Regions from separate parts of the Paenibacillus sp. GYB006 genome, predicted to be linked through region 2. Evidence: riboswitches for the same ligand, from Rfam matches in the RefSeq annotation. Region 2 holds a riboswitch; the other holds the start of a gene.
What was found. A riboswitch is a leader RNA that binds a small molecule or an ion and turns the genes downstream of it on or off. The one in region 2 is predicted to bind FMN.
Positions count from the first base shown of each region.

Region 1: it holds a riboswitch for FMN, as region 2 does, so the genes downstream of both, PV403_RS06325 (DMT family transporter) here and ribD (bifunctional diaminohydroxyphosphoribosylaminopyrimidine deaminase/5-amino-6-(5-phosphoribosylamino)uracil reductase RibD) in region 2, are expected to answer to the same signal.

Region 1 covers NZ_JARBDA010000002.1:184,597-193,770, forward strand. Annotated here, with positions in the region: gene PV403_RS06320 (amidase) at 1-874, opposite strand, end outside; gene PV403_RS06325 (DMT family transporter) at 983-1,933, opposite strand; FMN riboswitch at 2,067-2,211, opposite strand; gene PV403_RS06330 (amino acid permease) at 2,646-4,034, shown strand; gene PV403_RS06335 (VPS10 domain-containing protein) at 4,228-5,484, shown strand; gene PV403_RS06340 (DUF2500 domain-containing protein) at 5,600-5,998, shown strand; gene PV403_RS06345 (SDR family NAD(P)-dependent oxidoreductase) at 6,183-6,932, shown strand; gene PV403_RS06350 (hypothetical protein) at 7,067-8,812, shown strand; gene PV403_RS06355 (hypothetical protein) at 8,967-9,167, shown strand.
Region 2 covers NZ_JARBDA010000036.1:736-6,410, reverse strand. Annotated here, with positions in the region: gene PV403_RS24680 (peptidylprolyl isomerase) at 207-647, shown strand; FMN riboswitch at 776-941, shown strand; gene ribD (bifunctional diaminohydroxyphosphoribosylaminopyrimidine deaminase/5-amino-6-(5-phosphoribosylamino)uracil reductase RibD) at 1,186-2,301, shown strand; gene ribE (riboflavin synthase) at 2,308-2,976, shown strand; gene PV403_RS24665 (bifunctional 3,4-dihydroxy-2-butanone-4-phosphate synthase/GTP cyclohydrolase II) at 3,027-4,268, shown strand; gene ribH (6,7-dimethyl-8-ribityllumazine synthase) at 4,294-4,761, shown strand; gene PV403_RS24655 (segregation and condensation protein A) at 4,866-5,666, shown strand; gene scpB (SMC-Scp complex subunit ScpB) at 5,635-5,675, shown strand, end outside.

The sequences.
Region 1 (9,174 bases), on a different contig from region 2:
GTCCTTCAGATTCTAAAAAGCGAACCAGTTTGTGTACCGCTTCTATAGCATCTTCACTCACTGATGTACCAACAGGTGAAGTGGTAGTATATGCAATTCGGTATTTACGTTTAAGCGGCTCATACATATCTTCGAGATAACGTCCTGGATAAAGCGGAACTTGAAAAGCGGCTTCATTCTGAATGACTTGGAGTACATCGAGAAGAGCAGCACTGTCTCTGACCGTCTTGGATAATGCAAAATCAATGGAGGCTCCTTGCCATTGTCTACCCACACCAGGGCCAACCGGTGTACGTCCTCGGGTCGGTTTAAGTCCAAAGAGTCCGCTGAATGATGCAGGGATACGAATGGATCCTCCGCCATCACTAGCCCCAGCGATCGGAACCATTCCAGACGCCACGGCCGCTGCGGAACCTCCGCTGGAACCGCCAGGGGAGTGCATGGTGTTCCATGGATTCCGAGCGGGTCCATGCAGCTTTGGTTCGGTAATATTTTTGAGGCCAAATTCCGGTGTATTGGTATGCCCGATCGGAATAAAGCCGGCTTTTCTTAACTTGGCAACGAAATGAGAATCATATAAAGGTTTGTGCTGTTTAAACAGCTTAGAACCAGAGGTGAGCGGTTCACCGGCAATGGCTTGGGAAATATCTTTTAACAAAATAGGAACGCCTGCAAAAGGCTGCTCCATTATGCTCACCTGTTCAGCTTCTTTCAAAGCTTGTTCATATCGTGTATGTACTACGGCATTTACTTTTGTATTTTGGTTTTCTACTTTTTCTATTGCAGCTTGAATTAACTCGGCAGGTGAAGTTTCCCGGTCTCTGATGAGCTGAGCAAGTCCTACGGCATCATAGGAAGTGTACTGGTTTTTCATGTCAATCATCCCTTTCTGATTATGATTTTACCATACGCAAGAGCTTTGTCGTTATCTCGCACATGAAAAAAAGCCATGTCCAGAAGACATGGCAGGATCGGACCTTTATTAGTTTATAGAAAGTTGGTTCTGATTCGTCTGTTGCTGACGCGTTAGGATAAACAGAACGGACCATATAAAGATAAAGCCTACGAGCTGAGCTAGTGTAATCATTTCACCAAAAGCAAGCCAGTTTACAATAATACCTGTCATCGGAAAACTGAGTTCAGCGAGTGTAGCCATAGATGCTTTCGTTGAAGATAAACCTTTATAGTACAGAAGCAGACTAAGTAGTCCTGGCAGTAAAGCTTGCGCGAGTAAATTTATAATAATACTGGTAAGTGCAGGACCCGCTTGAGGAAGATTGGTTACTCCACCTTCGATCCATGTCATTCCAACAAGCAAAGGAATGGCGAATACATACCGGATGGAAGTAACGGTACTATACTGGATCTGTCCAAGGAGCAGACGGCCCATTACTGTGGATCCACCCCATAGAGCAGCTGCTAAAAGTGACAAGATGCTGCCAATTTTGAGCCATTGGGTTCCCTCACCAAAAGGTAAGTGAAATCCAAAGGTAAGTAGATACGTACCGATGATCGCTATGGTAAACAGAGCGCCAAACTTTTGTGGCAATGTTTCTTTAAGGATCAATTTTGCTAAAAGAATAGCAAAGATAGGCTGCATTTTTTGCAGCAAGATTACTGCATTTAAGTCACCGTTTGTCAGTGCCATCGTGAAGATAACAGACGCAAGTGCAGATCCACCCCATGAAATAAATAACATGGCAAGGTAGTGCTTTAGCTTCAAGTGTTTCAATTCATGACGATTCTTCCAAAGGATCGGACCTGCGACAAGACATACGAGTAAATGTTCTACGAGAACAACTTGCATCGAAGTCAGATGTTCTAACAAGTTGATACGAAACAGGGGACTTATTCCCCATAAAGCTGCCCCAAGGGCAACCAGCCAAAAACCAGTCGAACTTGAATTTCTTTTTGCGTGGGTAGTGTTTTCCATCATCAAACTCCTCCATCGAATTTGAAAATGGTATCTTCAGTTAACAAAACCCCTATCATCTCAGCATTTTGCATGCCAAAAACAATAGGGGTTGATCAAACAAACATGCGAAATAACACGGCACGTTGCGATATTTGATCTTCTCTCATCCGGACTGTACCGTCGGCTTTGGAATTTCACCAAATCAGTCAATCTTCTATAATAAGAAAATTGAGTCGCGGGCTTCGCTAAAAAGCGTCACCGCCGGTTGGGAATTTCACCCTACCCCGAAGATCCATTATTCAATTAGCTGATATATTTTAGTAAGTAAATGAGTTGTTGTAACTCTGTAGCTGTTATCATAATACAGGAAGCGCTATCACAGCAAGTACTTTTTTTATAGACACTTATACTTACTAATATCTTCTATTCATATAAGTTAAGCGCTCATCAAAATCGGTCGCATCATCAGATGACATCATCCTGAATTTCATTATACACAGGAATTGATAATTTTGTGATTGATATGTACCTTTTACGGACCTATACAGCGTCTTTTTTATGCTGGAAATAGCGTAATACTAGTGGAAATGGAAGATTGAGTAAGAGAAGTGTAATGATTTGCTTAATCCTTTAAATATTCATTGACAGGGTCATTCCATATTTAGATAATAAAACAGCATTGCTATGAAACTTGCGAATAGTAGGGCAACTTACATCTAGGAGTGACTTTATGGATTTATTACGTAAGAAACATTTTGACCCCAATCAAAAAACGGATAACAATCTAAAGAAATCGCTGGGCCCTTTTGATCTGACCGTCCTTGGAATAGGGGCGATTATCGGAACGGGTGTCTTTGTCGTTACGGGAACTGCTGCCGCAGATAATGCCGGTCCAGCACTCGTTATTTCATTTGTTGTTGCTGCCCTGGTATGTATTCTTGCAGCACTTTGTTATTCTGAACTAGCTTCAACGGTAACGATATCCGGCAGTGCCTATGCATACAGTTACGCCGCTTTTGGTGAAGTGTTTGGCTGGTTAATGGGTTGGGCTCTTGTACTCGAGTACGGCTTAGCTGCCGCTTCTGTTGCGAGTGGGTGGTCTGCCTATGTGCAAGGACTATTAGCTGGTTTTAATATCCATTTGCCTGCTGCATTGTCTGGAGCATTTAATGCAGCCTCAGGACAAATTGTGGATTTACCGGCCGTTATTATTATCTTGCTAATTTGTTTGCTATTAACAAGAGGCGCGAAAGAAACGGCTAGATTTAATGCGTTTATGGTGTTTGTTAAAATAGCTGTCATTCTCATATTTGTCATCGTTGGAGCTTTTTACGTGAAACCGGATAACTGGACACCGTTTATTCCATTCGGATATTCAGGGATTCTGAGCGGTGCTGCGCTAGTGTTTTTTGCCTATATTGGTTTCGATGCTGTAGCAACCGCGGCGGAAGAAGTTAAGAACCCACAGCGAGATCTGCCGATCGGTATTATTGCTTCACTATTAGTGTGTACGTTACTCTATGTAATTGTTGTTGTAGTCCTGACAGGCATGGTACCTTATACAGAGCTTAGTGTAGCTGATCCGGTAGCCTTTGCACTTCGGTTCGTTGAGCAAGATTTTGCAGCAGGACTCATATCGCTTGGGGCGATTGCTGGAATAACAACCGTTTTACTTGTACTGTTATTCAGTCAAACAAGACTATTATTCGCCATTTCTCGTGATGGACTGCTTCCTAGATTTTTATCCAAAGTAGATGAAAAGAGACAGACTCCTGTTCGAAGTACTTGGATGGTTGGACTTGTTATTGCCTTGTTATGCGGATTCCTTCCACTTGATAAACTGGCAAGTCTGACAAATATGGGCGCATTATTCGCTTTTGCTATCGTATCTTTAGGTGTAATTGGATTGCGTAAAGCAAGACCGGACCTTAAGCGAGGCTTTACGGTTCCGTGGGTACCATTTCTTCCTTTGTTAAGTGCTGGTTGTTGTTTCCTGCTCATGTTCCAATTAGACATTTGGACCTGGATGGGATTCATCCTTTGGATGATCGTAGGACTTCTTATTTATTTATTCTACGGATACTCGCATAGTGAACTTGGTAAAAACAATCCTAAATAAACCATTTTTTCTAGATAAACATACTGATTTTAAGAAGCTTTCGGCTATTGCCGGAAGTTTTTTTATTTATCACAGACGAAACCATTTCAGTTGTGAAATGGATTCAGACAAGTAACAGATTTGACTCTCATTCAAAACAAATTATGCTATAATGACTAACTTAGAGAAAACGCTATGGTAGAAAGGTGATAACATGCGTAGAGCAATCGTATGGTCATTAGCATGTATGCTGGTATTGCTGCTTGCAGCCTGCAGTTCGAAAGAGTCCGAACAAGTGCAGCCGATCATAAAAGAAGAACCTGTAGAGACAGGGCAAACCCTTACATTAGTAGAACCAGAATATTATGAAGTACCGGATAGTAATAAATATCAAATTCAAACAAGATTGACTGATTTTCAACTCATCCATGGTTATGGAGGTCTTGCTTGGGGCGTTACTCGTAATGAATTAAGACTGTATTATACGCGAGATAACGGAGCAACCTGGGTTAATATTTCTCCTTCAGCCAATGTGAAGTTTTCATCTAACCCTGTTTACGGAAAAGATATTTTCTTTTTAGATGGAGAACATGGATGGATCGTTCGTTCAGGAACAGATGGAACCAATAATGTCGTTCTGCGTACGGATGACAGCGGAGAGAGCTGGAAGATCGCTTCACTTGAAGAATCACAAACCGTAACAGCCCTTCATTTCAATTCCAGTACACACGGTTATCTCATGACGAGTGAGAGTGTGGGGACAGTAAAAGAACAAAAAACATTATATATTACGACCGATGGCGGAGTTAACTGGACCCAAACATCAACGAATAATCCAATTCAGGCTACAGATGAAGCGATTCCACTACAAGGTTATGCGATGGGCATGATGTTTACAGACAACGGGAAAGGTTTTGTACCTGTACTAGAGCTGGGAACACCAAAAATGTACGTAACTAGCGATGACGGTGAGACTTGGAGCATGGACAAGTCATTTTTTAATCGTACTTCATCACTTCATACGAAATGCTCTTCGTTTACAATGGGAGAAATGGAGTCATTAAGCGTTAATCATCATAAACTTTACATACCGCTAGGATGTTCTGAAGGAGACCAAGTTAAGTACAGCGGATTATTCACAGATGATAGCGGCGATACATGGAATCATGTCCAATTTGAGCTGCCGGCAGAAAGCGGGACAGATAAACGGCTGTATCCTACTTTTGTCTCTGATCATATAGGGTGGATGTTACAAGGAAAAACAATATACCAGACAACTGATCAAGGGAAAACTTGGTCTAAACTTGCAGGCAGCAAGAATCTGTCTGATTTATTGGATAAGTACCCTGAGGTTGTGAAAATGCAGTTCGTTACGACAAAAGTCGGCTGGATCTTACTTGAAAATGCAACGGAGAAGAAATCAATATTGATGCAAACGACGGATGGCGGGCTGAACTGGGAAGTGTTATAACAAAGAAAATTTGTATTATTCTGCTAAAGAGATGACAAGTTCCTTTCCATAGTGGCATATACTTGAACAGAATGACGGTTTGTCAGAAGCCAGAACTTGGACGGGAGGAGACGGCGTGGGATTTGAATCTTTCTGGATGTTTGATTTTTTCGGAACGGTATTCCCTGTAGTGTTTGTCGTGATTCTCGGTATTATTGCTCTTTCTATTGGAAAAGAAGCTCTTCAGTGGGGGAAAAACAAAAAACAGCCTGTCCTCACGGTGCATTCTCGGATTACGGGTAGACGTATTTCTGTACAGCAGCAGACAAATCAGAGCGAAGGCAACCATACGAGAACCATGTATTATGTCACGTTTGAAGTAGAGAGTGGCGATCGATTGGAGTTTAAAGTCGCCGGTAAAGAGTATGGTCTATGCTCTGAAGGAGATGAGGGAAGACTCACTTTTCAAGGAACGCGTTACATAGGCTTTGAACGTCTTGCTAGAGTATATGCCGAGCCGGTTCACGGGTCTTAGGGAAAGATACGGAGCTGATGCATGAGTGAAGTTGTTTTCTATTCATTTCTCTTGCCATAATAATGTATAGGTCGTCCCTGACAAGGGCGGCTTTTTTTGATGTTTATTCGAAATGAATAGAGTAACTTGGTAGAACTAGGGTAATGAGTAGGAAAGGAATTCAGAAGGGAAGGGTGATGAGAAAATGAGATTTGAAAATAGGGTAGTCATCGTAACGGGAGCCGGCAGCGGGATCGGTAAAGAAGTGGCAGGTGCTTATGCCATGCAAGGAGCAAAGGTCGTTCTTGCGGATCGCCATGAGGAGAAGGGAGCAGCGGCGGCTGCATCGCTGCGTCAAGATGGATACGAAGCGATGTTTGTCCACTGTGACGTTAGGTCAGAAGAAGCAATTCTAACACTCATGGAAGCTGCGGTAACTGAATATGGACAGATTGATGTTCTAATTAATAATGCAGGATACGGGATTTGGAAATCACCTTATGAACTCACTGTAGATGAATGGGATGATGTGATGAACACAAATGTCCGCAGCTGTTTTCTTGGGACAAGGATCGCAGCCAAATACATGAAAAACAACAAAAATGGCGGCTCTGTAGTCAATATTTCTTCTACCCGGGCTACCATGTCAGAGCCAAATTCAGAAGCTTATGCTGCTTCTAAAGGAGCTATTATTTCGCTTAGCCATGCGATGGCTTTATCCTTGTCATCTGAACACATCCGGGTCAATAGTATCAGTCCGGGATGGATTGAGACTGGTGAATATGAACAATTGCGCCCAGAGGACCATTCGCAGCATCCAAGCGGAAGAGTGGGGAAACCATCGGATATCGCGCGTGCCTGCTTATACTTGACCGACCCTGAGAACGATTTTATTACAGCAGAGAATCTAGTTGTTGATGGTGGAATGTCACGAAAAATGATATATCAGCCCTAGCCTAGGACTCCTATCAAAATTGTATAATATTTCTGGATGAGCCCAACATGAGCACGAGGGCTCATTTTTTTTGCTCTATTCCACTGTTATAATAGCGTTGGCTTAAAAAAAGAGAAAAGAAGTGGAGGTAAGATATGTACGGGAAACTTTCCCGCATGCTCTTGTGGGTTGTACTTCTTGCTAGTGTAACATGGTTGACAGCTTTTGATTCTTCAAAAGAAACTACTCGGGCAATGTGGCTTTGGCAAGCTGAATCGATTCAGGACGGCGGCCAAGATATACTAGATTACGCAGACAATCATCGGATTAATCATATTTATTTACGAATTGATATGGAGCAACCTGCCGCAGTATACCAACGTTTTATCCTTCGTGCACATGAGAATGGAATAAAAGTGGATGCGCTGGGAGGTCACCCAAAGTGGGCGGCGGAAGGCGGAGAAGTTCCGTTATTGCGTTTTGCTAACTGGGTTGTTGACTTTAATAGAGAATCAGAAGAAAATGAAAAATTTAGTGGAATTCATCTGGACATAGAGCCCTATGTTCTAGGGGAGTGGGAGATCGATAGCGATGAGGTCACTCGGACTTATCTTGCGAATATTGAAAAGTTCCTGTCTGTCATTGAGCAAGAACCTAGCCTGGATTCAGCTATAGATCTTCCCTTCTGGTATGATCACTATTATAACCCAGACTCACAAGAACCGCTGATTCAGTGGTTTATGGGCAGGTTTGATCAAATTGCTTTAATGGCTTATCGTGATAAAGCAAGTGGGGTGGGCGGGATTGTCCAAGTTATTCAAGAAGAGATGGAGTGGTCAAGCAATTACTCTGCAAAAATCATTGTTGGAGTTAATGCGAAACCAATGCCGGGAGAAGAATTCACCACATTTGCTGGAAAGTCGAAAGAGAAGATGGAACAAGCTCTTCAGGAAGTGACAGCATCCTATGCAGGTTATTCCAGTTTTGCAGGGGTTGCCATTCATGATTATGTATATTGGAGTCAGATGACACAAGATACAGTAAATCCAGAGCCGACACCAGAACCAGAGCCGACACCGGACCCAGAACCAGAACTGCCGACTGACTCTATTCGTGGAACTTATATATGGAAAGCAGAACAGATTATTAATGAAAGTGACCAAGTGCTCGAGTTCTTACAAGAGAAAAAGGTAAATTTTTTATATGTAAGACTTGATCTTGACCAGCCGTATTCACTGTATCGCAATTTTGTGGGTCAAGCTGCAGCGATGGGAATTGAAGTTCATGCGATGGGCGGTCATCCAAGTTGGGGACTTGAAGAAAACAGATCACGTCTAACGAGGCTCATTAATTATGTGAAACAATATAACCTACGTGCAGCAGAGGATGAAAAATTCCACGGCATTCATTTAGATATTGAGCCTTATACTAACTCAGAATGGGATAATAATCGAGAACGTGTGCTTAAAGAGTGGGCATCTAATATAGAGTATTTCGCTCGTGAGACCAAAAAAGATTCCGATCTCAAAACAAGTGCTGATTTAGCTGTATGGCTTGATCGTCATGAATTACCAGGAAAAGATATGAGTGTAACGGAATGGATGATTCGTACATTGGATCATATCTCACTTATGGCTTTCCGAGATACAGCAGAAGGATCTAACGGAATTGCGACCGTTGTAGCTCAAGAAATGGAAATTGCTGATCAATTAGGCAAGCCGCTGCTGATTTCGGTGGAAATGAAAGAAAGTCATGAGGGAAATCATATTACTTTTTATGAAGAAGGCGAAGCTTATATGGAATCAGAACTAGCGAAGTTGCCAGGTCTGCTTGCGGAATATAATGCTTATCAGGGGTATTTAATTCATTCTTACGATTATTGGATTAATGCGAAGCCATAAAGAATTATTTAATAATCTCATATAGAGATGAGAAGAGCGGACTAAAGAAACTTTTAGTTTGCTCTTTTTTCATATGTTCATTTCTCTATCCGTTATATATTTCCAATTAGAGATTTGTTAAACTGGAAAAAAAGATATAATCTCGGAGGAGTCTATGTATCTGATTAACTTTTTTGAAGGCAAGCATATGTTACATGCAGAGGTTGAGCCTAGAACGAGTTTTGGTCCTCTATCTTCAGGTGAAGACACGTACGATCCTATTCTTGTGATAACTAGTGTCGTTGTCTTGCTTGTTTTTCTCGTTGTAGGTTATTATGTGTCTCGCTATTTTCGTAATCATCGGAATAAAAAATGAGTAAGAA
Region 2 (5,675 bases):
AGTGAAAGTGACAAATAACACTGAGCCTGAACAGATTTATGGTCAGGCTAGCGTCTTTAGGCGCAGTTTGGCGACAAGGGGTTATACCCCAAGTACAAACCACCCGTTTTACGGGTGGTCCTGATTATGAGCACGACCAAAGTTGCTTTACAGTGTTTACTCATAGTATGCTATTGGAGGCAATTTATTTTTTAGGAGGAATTACAATGGCTAAAAAAGGATATATTGTTATGGAAAACGGGGAAAAAATGGAACTTGAATTTTACCCAAATGAAGCGCCTAACACAGTAGCAAACTTCGAGAAATTGGCTAATGAAGGATTTTATGATGGAGTTATCTTCCACAGAGTAATCCCAGGTTTTGTTAGTCAAGGTGGAGACCCTACAGGTACGGGTATGGGCGGTAGTGGAACTACGATCAAATGTGAGACTGCAGGAAATCCTCATAAACATGTGGCAGGTTCTCTGTCTATGGCTCATGCAGGTAGAGATACTGGCTCCAGTCAGTTTTTCATTGTACATGAACCACAACCACATTTAGATGGTGTTCACACTGTATTTGGTAAAGTAACTTCAGGTCTTGAAACAGCCCTTAACATGAAAAATGGGGACAAGATGGTAGAGGTTAAAGTATTTGATGTTGAATAGGATTTAACCCGTAAACACCCCTAATCAGGGGTGTTTTTTTATTTATGGATTGAATTATTTATAGACCCTGTTGATTTTTATAGAGTAGGGTGCTACTATTTCATTAAGCTTTTTACAATTTCATATCGATTTTCCTTCGGGGCAGGGCGAAATTCCCTACCGGCGGTGATGACCTCCATGGTACGTAATTGTAATATGGATCAGTCTAAGTCCGTGACCCGCTAAGCGTATGCTTACGGTGGATCTGGTGAAACTCCGGAACCGACAGTATAGTCTGGATGAGAGAAGGAATAGAAAGTACATAGACGTTATCTGTTTATATACTAGCTTTCAAATCAGTTGAGTTAGCAGAAGTTTTTCTATTTGCTATGTCATTTATTTGGCATACCTATGATGAAGAGCTGCTTATTAGCGATTTTGATTTGTTATGCTTTTATTCGTCGTTCTCTCAGGGCCCCCGTCCGATATTATTTATCGGTTGAGGGTCTTTTTTGTTATCTATTGCATGGAAGAGGTACAGTGAAATGGGGTGATCAATATGGATGTAATGAATGATGAGTTCTACATGACACTTGCACTCGAAATGGCAGAAAGGGCACAGGGGCAGACAGGAATTAATCCGGTTGTAGGTTGTGTTATTGTCAAAAACGGCCGAATGGTTGGGCTCGGTACTCATCTGCAAAGAGGTAAGGGCCATGCGGAAGTACATGCTCTTGAGATGGCTGGGACGGAAGCGGAGGGAAGTACCGTTTATGTTACCTTAGAACCTTGCTCTCATTACGGTAAAACACCTCCATGCAGTGAAAAGCTGATCAGAGCCAAGGTGAAAAAAGTGATCATTGCTTGCGAGGATCCGAATCATGAGGTTGCGGGTAAAGGAATCTCTATGCTTCGGGAGCAAGGAATTGAAGTTGAAGTGGGATTGCTTGAAGACCGTGCGAGATATCTTAACGAAAAGTTTTTTAAGTATATTACGACAGGGCTTCCTTTTGTAACGCTGAAGACAGCTTCCACTCTAGATGGGAAAATTGCTGCCAAAAGTGGAGATAGTAAGTGGATTTCAAATAAAAAAGCGAGAGAGAATGTTCACATGCTCCGGCATCGTCATCAAGGAATTATGGTCGGGGTAGGGACAGTAATAGCAGACAATCCCGAGTTAACAACCCGGTTAGATGTGGATGGAGTGAATCCCGTGCGGATCATCATAGATTCTCAGCTTCGAACCCCTAGGGACTCGAAGGTAGTGAAAGACGGTCTTGCACCCACCATTCTGATTACAACAGAAGGAGCGGATAAGGAGCGCGTTGATTATTTTGAGAAACAAGGTGTTCAGGTCATTTGCTCTGGCACAGGTCCAAGGGTTGATCTTCTGGCCGCACTTCGTAAACTTAGTGAACTTGAAATTGGTTCGATCTTGCTTGAAGGCGGAGGTACATTAAACGGTGCTATGCTGGAGAATAAGCTCGTGGATCGGCTCGTTATGTTCATGGCCCCTAAAATTGTCGGTGGTTATAAGAACCTCGGAAGCTTCCATTTTGAAGGAGTAGAACGTATGAGTGAAGCGATTACGCTGAGGAATCTTGAGGTAGAAATGCTGGATGACAATATCCGTATTTCAGGTGTGCCCGTCTGGCGGAAAGTGGATAAGGAGTGATGTGTTTTGTTTACCGGCTTAGTTGAAGAAGTAGGAAAAGTACGGAGTATAGGCCGGAAGGGCGAAGCGATGGTGCTTGGTATTTCAGCTAAACGGGTTATGGAGGATTTAAACATTGGTGACAGTGTAGCTGTAAATGGAGTATGTCTAACCGCTACGTCGATCGAAGCTTCCGGATTTTTGGCCGATGTGATGCCTGAGACTTATAGACATACGAATCTGAAATTACTGGCAAAGGGAAGTCCGGTTAACCTTGAAAGGGCGATGTCTGCAAAAGGTCGATTTGGTGGTCACATTGTGCAAGGTCATGTTGATGGTACAGCCCATATTATATCTATTAAACGAGACCAAAATGCGGTCGTATTTGAAATAGCTCCGGTGAATACAGAAGTATTTCGCTATATTATTCCGAAAGGATCGATCACGGTGGAAGGAACCAGCTTAACCGTTGTGGATGTTACGGGAAGTGCTTTTACAGTCTCCATCATTCCTCATACGCTAGATCAGACGGTGCTGGCTTATCGAAATACGGGTGATCTTGTCAATATTGAATGTGATGTGATCGGAAAATATGTGAACCATTTACTCGGATATCATGAAAATAACGGACCTTCACAGAAGGATCAATCTGCTGGACTCAGTTATGAGTTTTTAAGCAATCATGGTTTTTCATAAAAAAATTCATACATCATTACAAGACTATCAAGTGAAAGCAGGTAATCACGATGGAAAGTACATTTCATTTTCATACAGTAGAAGAAGCGATTCAGGATCTACAAAAAGGAAAGGTCGTTATCGTCGTTGATGATGAAGACCGTGAGAATGAAGGGGACTTCGTTGCCCTGGCTGAACTGGCTACGCCAGAAGTCATTAATTTTATGATTACGGAGGGCCGTGGCCTCGTATGTGTTCCGATTACGCAAGAACGAGCAAATGAGCTGGATTTAAAACCTATGGTTCAGCATAATACAGATTTTCATGGTACAGCCTTTACGGTATCTGTAGATCATAAGCTGACAACGACAGGAATTTCGGCGCAAGAACGTTCAATGACGGTGAAGTCGCTTATTGATCCTGAGGCTGTAGGAGAAGATTTCAGAAAACCAGGGCATATGTTTCCTTTAATTGCGAAAAAAGGCGGGGTATTAAGACGAGCCGGACACACGGAAGCCGCTGTAGATCTTGCACGAATGAGCGGAGCTTATCCAGCTGGTGTCATATGTGAAATTATCAAAGAAGATGGATCGATGGCACGTCTGCCTGATCTATTTGAAATGGCTAAGAAACATGATCTAAAACTAATTACCATTAAAGATATGATTGCTTATCGCAACTCGCAAGAAAGACTTGTAACAAGGGAAGTTAGTGTTCGGATGCCTACCGATTTTGGAGTGTTCCAGGCCATCGCTTATACCAATGAAGTAGATAACAAAGAGCATATCGCTCTTGTCAAAGGGGAGCTGAATACAGATGAACCTGTACTGGTGCGTGTCCACTCTGAATGTCTGACAGGCGATGTTTTCCACTCTCACAGATGTGACTGTGGTCCTCAATTTGAAGCAGCTCTTCGCCAAATTCACGACAATGGAAGCGGCGTTCTGCTCTATATGCGGCAAGAAGGACGAGGAATTGGACTTATTAATAAATTAAAAGCTTATAAGCTACAGGAACAGGGACTCGATACCGTTGATGCAAATTTAAAACTTGGTTTTCCAGCTGATCTAAGGGATTACGGCATTGGCGCTCAAATTCTAAAAGACCTTGGAATTAGTAAAATCAAGCTTCTTACCAACAATCCGCGTAAGATCAAAGGTCTGGAAGGATATGGTCTCGAAGTTGTGGAACGTGTTTCCATTCAAATTGCAGAGAACGTAGAGAATATTTCCTATCTCCATACGAAGCAGGCAAAGCTCGGTCATATGTTAACGTTTGATGATATGGAACAGAACGAGAATAAAGAGTTGTAAACGACACGAAAGGGAGATGTAGATTATGGCAAATGTTTTTGAGGGAAACTTAGTATCTGAGGGATTACGATATGGAGTTGTGGTAGCTCGGTTTAACGAGTTTTTAACAAGTAAGTTATTATCCGCTTCACTCGATGCTTTCAAGCGCCATGGAGTAAAAGATGATGAAGTCGATGTGGCATGGGTTCCTGGTGCTTTTGAAATTCCGCTTGTAGCCCAAAAGATGGCGGAGAGCGGCAAATATGACGCAGTTGTCACACTGGCTACCGTCATCCGAGGCTCAACAACCCACTATGATTATGTATGTAATGAAATGTCCAAAGGAGTTGCGGCAATTAACCTGAAAACAGGTGTTCCTACCATCTTCGGACTGGTTTCAACAGAGAACATAGAGCAAGCGATTGAGCGTTCTGGAACCAAGGCAGGTAATAAAGGTTGGGACGCGGCAGTAGCAGCAATTGAAATGGCAAACTTGACGAAACAGCTAAAATAGTGCTTATTTAATGTAGTGCCCTGTACTCGTATCTTTTGTTACAATACAAGAGATGCGGGGGCAGGGTTCTTGTATTTTGTAACTGTAGCGGGAGGATGCGTCCATTGACGGTTGTAACCTATAAGCTTGAAACGTTTGAAGGACCTTTGGACCTTTTATTGCACTTGATTGACAAACATGAAATTGACATCCAAGATATTCCGATCAGTCATATTACAGATCAATATATGGACTACATTCATTCCATGCAGGAATTGGAACTTGATATTACAAGTGAATTTCTTGTCATGGCGGCAACCTTGCTTGCGATTAAATCCAAAATACTTCTCCCCAAACCACCGGTGTTTGCGGATGATGAAATCTATGATGACTACATGGAAGAGGAAATGTATGATCCTCGTGCAGAACTTGTACAGCGACTCATGGAATACCGTAAATTTAAAGGAATTGCCCGTCATCTGCATGAAAGGGAATCTGAGAGAAGTTTGATCTTCTCTAAGGAGCCGGAAGACCTGACTCCATACGTTCAGGTAGAGCCAAGTAATCCGGTGCAGGGACTGCATACCTCAGATTTAATAGCGGCTTTTCAAAAAGCGCTAAGCAGATCTTCTAGGCAGCCAGCTGTGGCTAAAATTCATCGGGATGAAATATCGGTTAAAGATCGGATTCGTGATGTGGCAGGAGCACTGCAAGCCAAAGGTTATGGCGGGAAGATGTTATTTTCCAAGCTTTTTCATGAAGAAATGATTCGTCAAGAAGTTGTAGTAACGTTTTTAGCGATTTTGGAGTTGATGAAAATGAAAAAAATTGTATGTTACCAGGAACGATTGTTTGAAGATATCGTGATGGAATGGAGAGGGGAAAAACAGATCGATGGACTTGCGAACATTGAAATCGATTATTGAGGGACTTTT